Regions from separate parts of the Paenibacillus sp. FSL H7-0714 genome, predicted to be linked through region 2. Evidence: a T-box and tRNA genes for the amino acid it is inferred to sense, from the RefSeq annotation. Region 2 holds a T-box; the other holds one or more tRNA genes.

Region 1 (7,326 bases), 140 kb from region 2:
TCATAGTTAATGAACTTTTTGTCAGGATATAATTCAGCCGTTGCATTAAACATCTCTGTAATTTCCGATCCGCCAGAAATAATAACATCCCAGTCCTCAGCGGCGATATCGTTAAACGTAGGCTCCCATTTCGTTTTATCGACACCCATTTCTACAACTTTTGTTTCTGCACCCAGCTCATCCTTAACCTTTTGCAAACCGCTATTCGCAGAGTCAAAGAAAGATTTATCTCCAAGCGTTCCTGGAATCAGAAGTACAACTTTGAGTTTATCCCCTGAACCTGTTTCTCCACCTTCAGCTGCGTTAGATCCTGCATTCGCGGAAGATCCATTACTCGACGTATTATTTCCACAGGCTGTGACCATTACCATTACTACTAGTAACAACAAAGAAAGAACTTTCTTTTTCATTTTTCTATTCCCCCTATTTATAGTTGGTTAGTAATTTGAGAGATTCTCCTTCTTAGTCCGTTGTATATTTCACGATTTAGATGGAAACTCTCATTTTTCATGTAACATTGTCAAAATTTTAATGATTTTAACGAATACACTCAAAAAAAGAGAGAAAATTATAATTTTTACGAATAATCCGACTAATTTCCGAACGAGATGGCCAGTCAGGTTGCTAATCTTCGGATTTCTTGATACGATCATATCAAATATTAATGAAAATAATTATATGATTTCGGTCATAATTTTGTACGATTCGGCTAAAACATAATTATTGGAGGCTCATCATGGATCGTGTTCTATATATTGTAAATGCAGCACATGAGGTTAATACCTATATTCCACCACACCAGCATGAATGTTATGAACTAGTCTATTATTTAAACGGATTAGGAACTACCAATGTAGGTTCCCGAAGTTATCATTTTCGTTCTTCTTCATTCGCGCTGATACCACCCAATCATAAACATGATGAGAATCATCGCGAGGATGCTACTATACTATTTGTAGGTTTCCATTCAAATCACCCAAATATGGAGAATTTGCAGGGCGTATATGAAGATGATAAAGACCATACTGTTCTACAGATCTTGCTTCGAATGAAAGCAGAGTTTGCGCGCAAACAAGATGGATTCTCTGAACTATTGAACCTTCAAATGAGCGAAATCACTGTTCATCTGATACGGCTTCTTAGCGCCTCTGGGTTTCAATCACCAACGGAAGACAGAGTCCAATATGTTCTAAACTATATGAATGAGCATTACCGCCATAAGCTATCGGTCGCAACACTTTCTGAGATGTCTGGATACAGCTATGATCGTTTCCGCCATTTATTTAAAGAACGATTCGGTTCTTCACCTCTGCGCTATCTACTATTGAAACGTCTGGATTATGCAAAGTCTCTCTTGCAACATACCCAAATGCATATCTCTGAAGTATCAGCTGCTGCTGGGTTTGTGAATGACGCCCAATTCTGCAATATGTTTAAACGTGAAATTGGTCTCACCCCACGAGCATTCCGACTAAGCAGTCAATAAAACAACACTCCACACAAAAAGGCCGTTGATTAGAGACGCCTCTAATTCAACGGCTTAAGAATAAAAGCTCAAAGACAAAGAAAAAAGGTTTGTAAAGTTGCTTATACAAGCGACTTTACAAACCTTTTTGATATACCGGCGAGAGGACTCGAACCTCCACGGTTTCCCTCTCGATTTTGAGTCGAGCGCGTCTGCCATTCCGCCACGCCGGCACATATGAAATTAATGGAGGCGCCACCCAGATTTGAACTGGGGATAAAGCTTTTGCAGAGCTTTGCCTTACCACTTGGCTATGGCGCCATATGAAAACTTTGGAGCGGACGACGGGAATCGAACCCGCGACCCTCGCCTTGGCAAGGCGATGCTCTACCGCTGAGCCACGTCCGCATAAAATGGCTGGGGATATAGGATTTGAACCTATGCATGACGGAGTCAAAGTCCGTTGCCTTACCGCTTGGCTAATCCCCAATAACATTTTAAAATAAAAGGGGCGACTGATGGGTCTCGAACCCACGAATGCCGGAACCACAATCCGGTGCGTTAACCACTTCGCCACAATCGCCATATTAAACTAATATTGTTGCTGTTCTTCTTAAAGTAAATGGGGCGACCGATGGGACTTGAACCCACGAATGCCGGATCCACAAACCGGTGCGTTAACCCCTTCGCCACGACCGCCATATTAAACTTTAGAGAAAGACTTTAGATAAAGATTGGCAGGGGCAGCAGGAATTGAACCCACACCAACGGTTTTGGAGACCGTTGTTCTACCTTTAAACTATGCCCCTAAAAAAAATGGTGGGGGATGATGGATTCGAACCACCGAACACGTACGTGAGCAGATTTACAGTCTGATGCGTTTGGCCACTTCGCTAATCCCCCAAAGATGGTGCCGGCGAGAGGACTTGAACCCCCAACCTACTGATTACAAGTCAGTTGCTCTACCAATTGAGCTACACCGGCATATTAAGTTGTATACTATATGGTGGCTCGAGACGGATTCGAACCGCCGACACGAGGATTTTCAGTCCTCTGCTCTACCGACTGAGCTATCGAGCCAAGAAAATGGCGGAACCGACGAGATTCGAACTCGCGATCTCCTGCGTGACAGGCAGGCATGTTAGGCCAACTACACCACGGTTCCAAAAGATATAATTACTTGATGAAAATTGGTTGCGGGGGCAGGATTTGAACCTGCGGCCTTCGGGTTATGAGCCCGACGAGCTACCGGGCTGCTCCACCCCGCGTCGTTCTTAAATGAATATGGTGGAGGCTGAGGGGATCGAACCCCCGACCCTCTGCTTGTAAGGCAGATGCTCTCCCAGCTGAGCTAAGCCTCCATGTTATGACCCGTATGGGATTCGAACCCATGTTACCTCCGTGAAAGGGAGGTGTCTTAACCCCTTGACCAACGGGCCATGCTAATAAACTTTGTGGCGGAGAGAGAGGGATTCGAACCCTCGAGACGCTTGTGGCGCCTACACGATTTCCAATCGTGCTCCTTCGGCCAAACTCGGACACCTCTCCATAAATGGCTCCCCGAACAGGACTCGAACCTGTGACAACTCGATTAACAGTCGAGTGCTCTACCAACTGAGCTATCAGGGAATATGGTGGGCCTTAGTGGACTCGAACCACCGACCTCACCCTTATCAGGGGTGCGCTCTAACCAGCTGAGCTAAAGGCCCTTTTTAAGACACATCAATATTAAGGGCAAAAAAAATACCACGGGTAATGTGGTTGTCCGCTTGGCGACGTCCTACTCTCCCAGGACCCTTCGGTCCAAGTACCATCGGCGCTGGAGGGCTTAACGGTCGTGTTCGGGATGGGTACGTGTGGAACCCCTCCGCTATCGCCACCAAACGGGCATTTACAGCGTAAATGCTCAGGCTTGATGCCTGAAAACTGAATCCGAATTGAATTTGCGTATTAAGTATAGGATAAGCCCTCGACCGATTAGTATTGGTCAGCTCCATGCATTACTGCACTTCCACCTCCAACCTATCTACCTCGTCGTCTTCAAGGGGTCTTACTAATTGGGAAATCTCATCTTGAGGGGGGCTTCACGCTTAGATGCTTTCAGCGCTTATCCCGTCCGTACGTAGCTACCCAGCCATGCTTCTGGCGAAACAACTGGTGCACCAGCGGTACGTCCATCCCGGTCCTCTCGTACTAAGGACAGCTCCTCTCAAATTTCCTGCGCCCACGACAGATAGGGACCGAACTGTCTCACGACGTTCTGAACCCAGCTCGCGTACCGCTTTAATGGGCGAACAGCCCAACCCTTGGGACCTACTTCAGCCCCAGGATGCGATGAGCCGACATCGAGGTGCCAAACCTCCCCGTCGATGTGGACTCTTGGGGGAGATAAGCCTGTTATCCCCAGGGTAGCTTTTATCCGTTGAGCGATGGCCCTTCCATGCGGTACCACCGGATCACTAAGTCCGACTTTCGTCCCTGCTCGACTTGTAGGTCTCGCAGTCAAGCTCCCTTATGCCTTTGCACTCTTCGAATGATTTCCAACCATTCTGAGGGAACCTTGGAACGCCTCCGTTACTCTTTAGGAGGCGACCGCCCCAGTCAAACTGCCCGCCTGACACGGTCCCCGTACCCGATTAGGGTACTAGGTTAGAACCTAGATACGATCAGGGTGGTATCCCAACGGCGCCTCCACCGAAGCTTGCGCTCCGATTTCTACGGCTCCCACCTATCCTGTACAGATCGTACCCAAATTCAATATCAAGCTGCAGTAAAGCTCCATGGGGTCTTTCCGTCTTGTCGCGGGTAACCTGCATCTTCACAGGTATTAAAATTTCACCGGATCTCTCGTTGAGACAGCGCCCAAGTCGTTACGCCATTCGTGCGGGTCAGAATTTACCTGACAAGGAATTTCGCTACCTTAGGACCGTTATAGTTACGGCCGCCGTTTACTGGGGCTTCGGTTCATAGCTTCGGGTTACCCCTAACCACTCCCCTTAACCTTCCAGCACCGGGCAGGCGTCAGCCCGTATACTTCGCCTTGCGGCTTCGCACAGACCTGTGTTTTTGCTAAACAGTCGCTTGGGCCTTTTCACTGCGGCCCCCTCGTGCTATTCACACTACCGGGGCACCCCTTCTCCCGAAGTTACGGGGTCATTTTGCCGAGTTCCTTAACGAGAGTTCTTCCGCGCGCCTTAGAATTCTCTTCTCGCCTACCTGTGTCGGTTTGCGGTACGGGCACCTTCTCCTGGCTAGAGGCTTTTCTTGGCAGTGTGAGATCATGACCTTCGCTACTGTAATTTTCGCTCCCCATCACAGCCCAGCCTTAATGATGTGCGGATTTGCCTACACATCAGCCTCACTGCTTAGACGGACATATCCATCAGTCCGCGTCACTACCCTCCTGCGTCACCCCATCGCTCATAGCGGATTACGGTGGTACAGTAATTTCAAACTGTTGTCCTTCGACTACGCCTTTCGGCCTCGCCTTAGGTCCCGACTTACCCTGAGCGGACGAGCCTTCCTCAGGAAACCTTGGGCTTTCGGCGGATCAGATTCTCACTGATCTTTTCGTTACTCATACCGGCATTCTCACTTGTATGCTGTCCAGCGCTCCTTACGGTACACCTTCAACCCACATACAACGCTCCCCTACCCCAGATACATACGTATCTAGCCATAGCTTCGGTGGTGTGTTTAGCCCCGTTACATTTTCGGCGCAGAGTCACTCGACCAGTGAGCTATTACGCACTCTTTCAATGGTGGCTGCTTCTAAGCCAACATCCTGGTTGTCTGTGCAACTCCACATCCTTTCCCACTTAACACACACTTGGGGACCTTAGCTGATGGTCTGGGCTGTTTCCCTTTTGACAATGGATCTTAGCACTCACTGTCTGACTCCCGGCAATAAGTATATGGCATTCGGAGTTTGACTGAGCTTGGTAATCCTTGCGGACCCCGCACCCAATCAGTGCTCTACCTCCACTACTCTTATACCGAGGCTAGCCCTAAAGCTATTTCGGGGAGAACCAGCTATCTCCGAGTTCGATTGGAATTTCTCCGCTACCCCCACCTCATCCCCGCATTTTTCAACATGCGTGGGTTCGGGCCTCCAGTGCGTGTTACCGCACCTTCACCCTGGACAGGGGTAGATCACACGGTTTCGGGTCTACGTCCACATACTCAATCGCCCTATTCAGACTCGCTTTCGCTGCGGCTCCGTCTTCTCGACTTAACCTTGCATGTTAAACGTAACTCGCCGGTTCATTCTACAAAAGGCACGCCATCACCCATAGATAGGGCTCTGACTTTTTGTAAGCACACGGTTTCAGGTTCTATTTCACTCCCCTTCCGGGGTGCTTTTCACCTTTCCCTCACGGTACTGTTTCACTATCGGTCGCCAGGTAGTATTTAGCCTTAGCAGATGGTCCTGCTGGATTCATACGGGGTTTCACGTGCCCCGCACTACTCGGGATCCGTCTCGGAGAGAACACAGTTTAGGTTACAGGGCTTTTACCTCTATCGCGGGCCTTTCCAGACCTCTTCACCTACCATATTCCTTTGTAACTCCATGTGAGACGTCCCACAACCCCTAAGAGCAAGCTCTTAGGTTTAGGCTGTTCCGCGTTCGCTCGCCGCTACTGACGGAATCACTATTGTTTTCTCTTCCTCAGGGTACTTAGATGTTTCAGTTCCCCTGGTCTGCCTCTACATCTCCTATGTGTTCAGAGATGAGTAACTGCGAATTACCACAGCTGGGTTTCCCCATTCGGACACCCCCGGATCAAAGCTTGCTTACAGCTCCCCGAGGCAGTTTCGTTGTTCGCCACGTCCTTCGTCGGCTCCTGGCGCCTAGGCATCCTCCGTGTGCTCTTATTAGCTTAACCTTGATTTTTCCTAAGAAAAATCTCACTAATAACATTTACTTGTTTACACAAGTTGCTAAAAGATGTTCTAAAACGCAAATTCGTTTCGGTATCCAGTTTTCAAGGATCAAGTTTAAAGATGAGAGCTTAAACTCTCAAAACTGAGCAACGAGTGAGTAACAGGCCTAAACCTGAGATTTGGAAGTTTAACTTCCAATTTGAATGTCTTCATTGCAGAAGACTATTCTCCATAGAAAGGAGGTGATCCAGCCGCACCTTCCGATACGGCTACCTTGTTACGACTTCACCCCAATCATCTACCCCACCTTCGGCGGCTGGCTCCCTTGCGGGTTACCCCACCGACTTCGGGTGTTGTAAACTCTCGTGGTGTGACGGGCGGTGTGTACAAGACCCGGGAACGTATTCACCGCGGCATGCTGATCCGCGATTACTAGCAATTCCGACTTCATGCAGGCGAGTTGCAGCCTGCAATCCGAACTGAGACCGGCTTTGATGGGATTGGCTTCACCTCGCGGCTTCGCTTCCCGTTGTACCGGCCATTGTAGTACGTGTGTAGCCCAGGTCATAAGGGGCATGATGATTTGACGTCATCCCCACCTTCCTCCGGTTTGTCACCGGCAGTCACTCTAGAGTGCCCAACATTACTTGCTGGCAACTAAAGTTAAGGGTTGCGCTCGTTGCGGGACTTAACCCAACATCTCACGACACGAGCTGACGACAACCATGCACCACCTGTCTCCTCTGTCCCGAAGGCCGCCACTATCTCTAGTGGATTCAGAGGGATGTCAAGACCTGGTAAGGTTCTTCGCGTTGCTTCGAATTAAACCACATACTCCACTGCTTGTGCGGGTCCCCGTCAATTCCTTTGAGTTTCAGTCTTGCGACCGTACTCCCCAGGCGGAGTGCTTACTGTGTTAACTTCGGCACCAAGGGTATCGAAACCCCTAACACCTAGCACTCATCGTTTACGGCGTG
Region 2 (7,326 bases):
CTAAAAACACTGGTAAACTATCGAACCTCACTTCCAAATGGAACGGGCGAGCCGCATGATTCTTTGCTTTTACGACATTTCCCGGGGAATGAAGACTTTCTTGCAGAAACAGTTGTTAAAAATGACGATCCTTCGGTAAACTATAATGAGCCTGAAGCTTAGACCCATTCCCGGAGGTGATTGTCAGCTAATGTCCATAACGATTATTGTCGAAGGTAAGAACGATCGCAGCAGATTACGGCGCGTGCTGGTACCGGAAGTAGAAATCCTATGTACCTTTGGTACATTAAATACACTAAAATTAGAATCCCTCCGGCAACAAGTAGGAGATGGAGAAGTATACCTTTATTTGGATAACGATAGCTCTGGCAAAAAAATACGCAGTGTGCTCCGGGATGCCTTCCCTGATGCCGATCATATTTATACTCGTCGCGGATATGCTGGTGTGGAAGGTACGCCTGATGAATACAACATCACTCAGCTCGAAAAAGCCGGATTAGAAGATTTCATCATCTACCCTGAACCACTTCCATTTTAGCTGAAACAAGTATAAAGATAATGTATAGCATGAAACTTATACTATCGTATATTTAAAAAAACGCCTTTTTCGTTATCCGCTCAATAAAGAGGGATTCGAAAAAGGCGTTTTTAATGTTTGATATTCTATTCCCGAGCCAATTTCGTCAGCTGATCGGCAAGAAATTCAGGAGTTACGTTCTCCGTATCTCCTGCGTCATACAATGCACGAAGTTGATTGTCTCGGTCAACTAACGCTATACGGTTGGCATGTACGAAATTTTCTTTGGAATTCCCTGCGATTAGTACTTTAAAAGAATCCGTCGCTAACTTACGAACTTCTTCCTGATCCCCCCGCAAGAAATACCATCCATCATAATTCGCCTGAAACCGGTCTGCAAAAGCCTTAATAGCTTCCCGAGTATCATTCTTCGGATCAAAAGAGATAGAGACAAAACCCGTATCTTTACCAAAACTGCCATCCTCGACCAGAATCTTCTGTGTCTGAGATAACAAAAACGTAGTTATAGGACATACATCCGGACACTGTGTAAAAAAGAAGTATACCAGCCGTGCTTTACCTTGTGTATCAGCCAGAGTAACCTGGTCTCCATTCACATTTTCAAGAGAAAAGTCCTGCACTTCTCCGATTACTGGCAATTTTTCTTTTCCTAAATTCAAAGAGTTAATTGCCAGATAACCAGCCATAATCAAAGCAAGTATTAGCAGAAGCCAAGTCCATTTATAACGCTTAAAGGTTTGCACGGACACGTATACCCTCCCTCTTCTTAACCGTGAATCGTATTCAATACAAGTACGATCAAACTAACTGTCAGGTAGTTAATGGAGAAGAGGAAATTCTTCTTCGCCCAGACTTCATCATCTTTAGCCTTAAAGCCCATCAAGGTCAATACTAACCAAGCCAAGGACAACGCTGATGAAATGATTAGAAAAAATATGCCTGCGTAATCATAGGCGTACATTAACACTGGAATAGGCAGCAAAAGGGCTACATAAGGAATCATCTGAAACTTCGTACGTCGCGTCCCTTTAACTACAGGTAGTAATGGAAATCCTGCCGCTCTATATTCTTCTTTACGTCTAATGCCCAACGCCCAGAAGTGAGGGGGTTGCCATAGAAACAACATGGCAAAGATCAGCCAAGCGCCTAGATCAACCGTTCCTGAAACCGCAACATAACCAATTACCGGGGGCATTGCTCCAGAAATCGCACCTACGGAGGTGCTCCATGTTGATGTCCGCTTCAACCAAAGCGTGTATACTACTACGTAAACGAACATGCCAACAATTCCAAACAGACCGGCAAGCATACCTGAAAAAGCAAACAGCACGATCAAACCTGCAATACCAAGCCCAATGGCGTATAATAATACAGTGTTTGGTTTCAGTCGTCCTGTAGGAAGCCCCCGTTCACGGGTTCTTTCCATCTTCATGTCCAGATCCCGGTCGAAATAGTTATTAAAAACGCAGGCTGAAGCCATAACCAGCATTGTACCGAGCAGAGTCAGAACTAATCTGCCGTAATGAACATCCCAACCCGAGGCCAGCCAATATCCCGCAAAGGCCGCAATAAGGTTAGATCGGATAATACCGGGTTTTGTTACTGCAATGAAATCACGCCAGCTAGCACCTTCCGGTGGAGATTTTGCAGACATGGCTGCAGAGTCGGAAGAAGCTTGAAATGTTATATGATTGTCCACACCTAATGATCCTCCTTCTAAACGAACATGTAACGTTCTAACCGAAGTTTTTTTAACTTCGCTGTTAACTTTATCATAACAAACCCGTGAAGACTTTGACAGTCATGGAACAGTAAGTTCATGAATTCGACAATTACGTGACAATATTTATTTTGTATTTATTTCAATCCCCTTAATAACCAGAGCTGTATTTGGGTAATTATTAAATAGAGAACTTCCGAACAACAAAGGAGAACTGACCAATGGATACTGCTACACATTTAGTTATGGGCCTAGGCTTAGCTGGGCTTTCCTTCGTTGATCCCATCGTTGCTTCTGATCCGAAACTGGCCGGGGCTGTTATGCTGGCAACAGTGCTCGCCTCTCAGGCTCCTGATGCCGATACTGCGCTTCGACTGAAGGACAATGCAATGTATATTCGAAATCACCGAGGAATCACACATTCCCTACCCTTTCTAATTCTGTGGCCCGCGCTGATTTCCTTCGTGTTAGGGCCCTTATTTGGTTTTACTGATTTACAAGCTCTAAGCCATATTGCGCTCTGGAGCTTCATTGGTGTAGGTGTTCACGTATTTTCTGATCTATTTAATACCTATGGCACTCAGGCTGCACGTCCATTCACGGAGAAATGGATTGCATGGAACATCATCCACATTTTTGATCCATTTATATTTGGTAGCCATATCGCAGCCATCCTTCTCTGGATCACCGGTATCGTTCCACCGCAACCTTTATTTATTACGCTGTATGCCTGTACTATTCTTTATTATATTTGGAGAACCGTCGTTCACGCACGTCTTACGCGTAATATCAAACTCAAGGATTTACATCATAATGCCGGCGAACGTTATATTGTAATCCCTACAATTTCACTAAAGCGCTGGAACGTAGTAAAAGTGAAAAAAGATGGTAGTTATGATGTTGGGCAGTTAGTCAATAATCGACTGGAATGGTTCAAACATGCTGTATGCTCGAATCATCCCGCTGTGGAGATATCCAAGTCGCACCCTGATATTCAGTCCTTTCTATACTTCACCTCTTATGCAGTAGCCGAAGTCGAGGAACTTCCTTCAGGATATATGGTTCGCTGGGGGGACGTACGTTATTTACATCGCAAACAATACCCATTTGTGGCTGTGTTAGTGATGGACAATCAATATCGACCTTTAAATACTTATGTAGGTTGGCTTAGCAGCGAGAAGCTCGACAAACGATTTTCCATTGACCCTGGTTCTTTACGATGAAACTGTAGACTTACGCAGAGATCTATTCTATAATCACAAAAAATCCCGGAGTATTATTATCATACTCCGGGATTCATTTTAGCAGACATAGAAAGGAAGGCTCTCCTAATGGGTAAAGGACTTTCACTTTGGTTCGCTTGTTCTTCTATTCTTATTCTTACTGCCGCTTCAATCGCGATCAGTTATAGCTTTTGGTTGGCACTTCTGCTCGGGTTTCTCTGTGTCATGAATATTGGCTGGGGATTTATCCTCAAGGCCAAGATCAGACGCAAACAGGAAAGCCTGAGCGCTGATTAAATTAACGAGCTGGCAGAAATCCCATCCGTTCTTTAACTCCATTCAACGTCTCAGTTGCAACAATACGTGCACGACCAGCACCTTCAGCGAGAATATCTGTAATCGCACCCGAGCTACGAATTTCATTATATTTTTGTTGTAAAGGCTCAAGCGTAGATACAACCACTTCAGCAAGCTCCTTCTTAAAGCCACCATACATTTGCCCTTCATAACGATCGGCAATTTGCTGGAGTGTCATTCCAGAACATTCGGAATAAATACTCATCAAATTACTGATCTCTGGCTTATTAGCTGGATCAAAAATCACTTCACGTCCTGAATCAGTCGTTGCACGGCTGATTTTTTTACGGATCACGTCCGGTGAATCCAACAGAGCAATGTAGCTGCCAGCGTTAGGGTTGCTCTTGCTCATTTTTTTGGTACCATCATCCAGAGACATAATACGTGCACCCACCTCTGGAATGTACGGCTCCGGAATGGTAAAGAATTCGCCAAAACGATTATTGAAGCGGCCAGCTAAATCACGAGTCAGCTCCAAATGTTGCTTCTGATCTTCTCCGACCGGCACAAGATCTGCGTTATAAACAAGAATATCTGCTGCCATCAAGGAAGGATAGACGAATAAACCAGCGCCAACAGAATCTTTACCTGATGATTTATCTTTAAACTGGGTCATACGCTCCAACTCACCCATTGCTGTAAGTGTCGTCATGATCCAGCCTAGTTCAGCGTGTTGTGGCACATGCGACTGCATATAGACATTAGAACGTGCAGGATCAATTCCCGCTGCAATAAAGAGGGCTGCTACGGACTCTGACTGCTCACGCAGTGCCGCCGGATCTTGTGCTACAGTGATCGCATGCATATCGACAACCATAAAGAAACATTGATGATCATCTTGCAGCTTCACAAAATTTTTCAGTGCTCCAATGTAGTTCCCCAGTGTAAGTGAACCGCTCGGCTGAATGCCTGACAATACTTTTTTCATAATATAGACCTCCGTTTGATGTCATTTCTAAGTTTCCGAGAACGCAAAAAAAGCCCCATCCGCAAGGGACGTGAGACCGTGGTGCCACCCTTATTCGCTGCTTAATCTTGTTTAGACAAGAAGAAAACAGCCTTAGTCTTCCGTTAACGGGGAAGATCCGGCCGGTCTACTAGGGCATTTAGCTCCCGTTCAAGCTCGGCGCTCAGGGGTCCATTCATCAGGTTTGTCCTACCGGTTCGCATCAACCACCGGCTTTCTGAAGGTGCAATACCTGCCTACTTGTCCCCGTCATCACATTATCATCATGAATTAATGCCTTCATCATAGAACCATAAAGAGAAGTTGTCAAATCACTTAACCACTACCGTATAAATCTGTTATGATAAGGTTATCCATGTTCTATTCGATTACAGTTACGATAAAGGAGCATATCTCATGAAACAGGTGACCAAAGGGCAGTGGGGCGGTTATGATACTTATATTTTGCACAGCCGTGAACTGGAAGTCACGCTTTTGCCGCGACTAGGAAATAACGTGATTTCATTGTTTGATGTAAAGAAACAACGGGAAATTCTACGGCGGCCTGATGAAAGCGATCAAGCTTTCTTTATGCAAAAACCTTACCATTTTGGCATGCCGCTATTAATTCCACCCGGAAGAATTCGCAAGGGCCAATTTCAGTTCGAGGGTACAAGTTATCAATTCGACCAGAATACCGCTAATGACAATCATATTCATGGTCTACACCGAACTCAGGCTTGGTGTGTCAGCGATATTGAAGAAGATGAGGATGGTTGCGCGGTCACTACTGAATTCCGAACGGAAGATGATCCTCACTGGATGGAGCAATTCCCTATCCCACTTAAATTCGAAATGACGTTTAGGCTTCAGGAAGCCCGATTTACCCAAACTTTAAAGGTTACAAATCTTGGAGATCATCGAATTCCTTTTGGGATCGGTTATCACACCTGGTTTATGATTGATGGAGAACCTGAGCGCTGGAATCTTAAGCTCCCAGTAAATAGTATTTATGAACTGAACGATGAATTGCTCCCTAGCGGCAATCTGATTCCACTTGGTGATCTGGAAGCCTTGAACACCGGAATGAACATGCAGGGAACTAATTTTGATACTGCTCTACGTATTGGAGAAAAACAGCCTGTAGAAGCCTTATTATTACGTGATGATGGTTATGGCCTTCGTTATACTGCTGACGAGAATCTATTCCGTCACTGGGTGCTATATACCAAAGGACCGGCGGATCAATTTCTGTGTATTGAGCCCTATACATGGCTCGCGAATGCACCGAATGTATCCGAGGATGCTTCCTTTACAGGTCTTTTAACGGTAGAACCCGGTCAAAGTCAGAATCTATCCACCGTGCTGGAAATGATCTATCCTGAGATTTAAAGCAGATATACATTATATCGGTCTTACCTTGCGATTACGTAAGGGAAGACCGATTTTTTTTGTGTAATCCCTAGTAATAAAGGGTTTCTATCCTCACTTTTATTTCACTAATAATTACCATCCTTAAAACCTTTCGAAGTGATGCATGAATTAACCTCTTAGCGCTCATACTATCTTCACAACGGGCGAAGGAGGTGACACACATGGGTCAAGCAGGTCAAGGTCGTAGCAGCCGTTCCAATAACCTGGTCGTTCCTCAAGCAACTGCGGCATTGCAACAGTTGAAATATGAAGCAGCACAGGAGCTTGGAGTAACGATCCCAGCTGACGGTTATTACGGGAACTACACTTCTCGCGAAACTGGTTCTCTGGGCGGTTACATCACTAAACGTCTAGTACAACTGGCAGAACAACAACTGTCTGGTCGTCAGTAACAACGTTATCTTAAGTGTTTTATCCGGCTAGGGCATATTAAGCCTAAAGCCGAGTAGCTTTCGAGCCCTCTCACACTTCTTTCTGAAGCTGTGGGAGGGTTTTTGATTTTCACAATTATTGAAATTTTATGTAAACAACGCTTAACCAAAAAACTGTTCGGAACTTTCAGCAAAGGCATTACGAGGCGATCGAATCATTAGATTCGCCATATTATAATTGGACTCCAATGTAGCATCTACAATCACCATTCCCTGTCTAATGGCGAATTCATAAGAAATCTCACCATGCGTCCAACGCCGCTTGTATTTCAGGCTTTCCAGTGCCATTAGTCGAAAAGAAGACTGTTGTCCATCTGTCATCCCTTCTTTTGCATCAGTGAATCCCCCGCTTCGCCCAGAAAGAGGATTATGTCGTATCCCGAATTTTCCGATCATGTTATTTCGTATTTGCACAAAAACCGTACCAGAAGTTAATCCCGATAATTCTTCCTGCAGCTCCTTAAACACCATATCCATCTGTCTCGCTAATGATAGTTGTTCCGTCTTAAGCATTACTTTTCCTCCTAAAAGTTTTGTGAGCATAGCTTGATTTGAGTGCACTTCGCAGAACTGACTTCGTAAGCGCTTGCTTATTTTTGTGAGTTTAGCCAAGTGGTATTCTAGCGTGCCTTATATAAGGCTTAAGACTCATTATAGGTTACTAACAAATGGCAAAC

The links. A T-box is a leader RNA that pairs with one kind of tRNA and senses whether it is charged. The one in region 2 lies ahead of trpS (tryptophan--tRNA ligase), so its partner is inferred to be a tRNA-Trp.
Region 1: it has a tRNA-Trp gene. The T-box ahead of trpS (tryptophan--tRNA ligase) is inferred to sense a tRNA for this amino acid. The anticodon was not compared.

The regions. Positions count from the first base shown of each region.
Region 1 is NZ_JBBOPT010000001.1:6,189,043-6,196,368, forward strand. It holds gene NST34_RS27680 (BMP family ABC transporter substrate-binding protein) at 1-410, opposite strand, end outside; gene NST34_RS27685 (AraC family transcriptional regulator) at 737-1,486, shown strand; tRNA gene NST34_RS27690 (tRNA-Leu) at 1,620-1,698, opposite strand; tRNA gene NST34_RS27695 (tRNA-Cys) at 1,713-1,786, opposite strand; tRNA gene NST34_RS27700 (tRNA-Gly) at 1,799-1,873, opposite strand; tRNA gene NST34_RS27705 (tRNA-Gln) at 1,880-1,954, opposite strand; tRNA gene NST34_RS27710 (tRNA-His) at 1,976-2,048, opposite strand; tRNA gene NST34_RS27715 (tRNA-His) at 2,089-2,164, opposite strand; tRNA gene NST34_RS27720 (tRNA-Trp) at 2,201-2,274, opposite strand; tRNA gene NST34_RS27725 (tRNA-Tyr) at 2,283-2,368, opposite strand; tRNA gene NST34_RS27730 (tRNA-Thr) at 2,374-2,449, opposite strand; tRNA gene NST34_RS27735 (tRNA-Phe) at 2,470-2,545, opposite strand; tRNA gene NST34_RS27740 (tRNA-Asp) at 2,553-2,630, opposite strand; tRNA gene NST34_RS27745 (tRNA-Met) at 2,657-2,733, opposite strand; tRNA gene NST34_RS27750 (tRNA-Val) at 2,751-2,826, opposite strand; tRNA gene NST34_RS27755 (tRNA-Glu) at 2,833-2,904, opposite strand; tRNA gene NST34_RS27760 (tRNA-Ser) at 2,921-3,013, opposite strand; tRNA gene NST34_RS27765 (tRNA-Asn) at 3,019-3,094, opposite strand; tRNA gene NST34_RS27770 (tRNA-Ile) at 3,098-3,174, opposite strand; rRNA gene rrf (5S ribosomal RNA) at 3,233-3,349, opposite strand; rRNA gene NST34_RS27780 (23S ribosomal RNA) at 3,423-6,351, opposite strand; rRNA gene NST34_RS27785 (16S ribosomal RNA) at 6,585-7,326, opposite strand, start outside.
Region 2 is NZ_JBBOPT010000001.1:6,046,851-6,054,176, forward strand. It holds gene NST34_RS27130 (MFS transporter) at 1-59, shown strand, start outside; gene NST34_RS27135 (DNA primase) at 191-538, shown strand; gene NST34_RS27140 (SCO family protein) at 664-1,287, opposite strand; gene cyoE (heme o synthase) at 1,305-2,237, opposite strand; gene NST34_RS27150 (metal-dependent hydrolase) at 2,480-3,481, shown strand; gene NST34_RS27155 (hypothetical protein) at 3,590-3,778, shown strand; gene trpS (tryptophan--tRNA ligase) at 3,780-4,766, opposite strand; T-box leader at 4,828-5,067, opposite strand; gene NST34_RS27165 (aldose 1-epimerase) at 5,202-6,176, shown strand; gene NST34_RS27170 (alpha/beta-type small acid-soluble spore protein) at 6,380-6,610, shown strand; gene NST34_RS27175 (O-methyltransferase) at 6,752-7,162, opposite strand.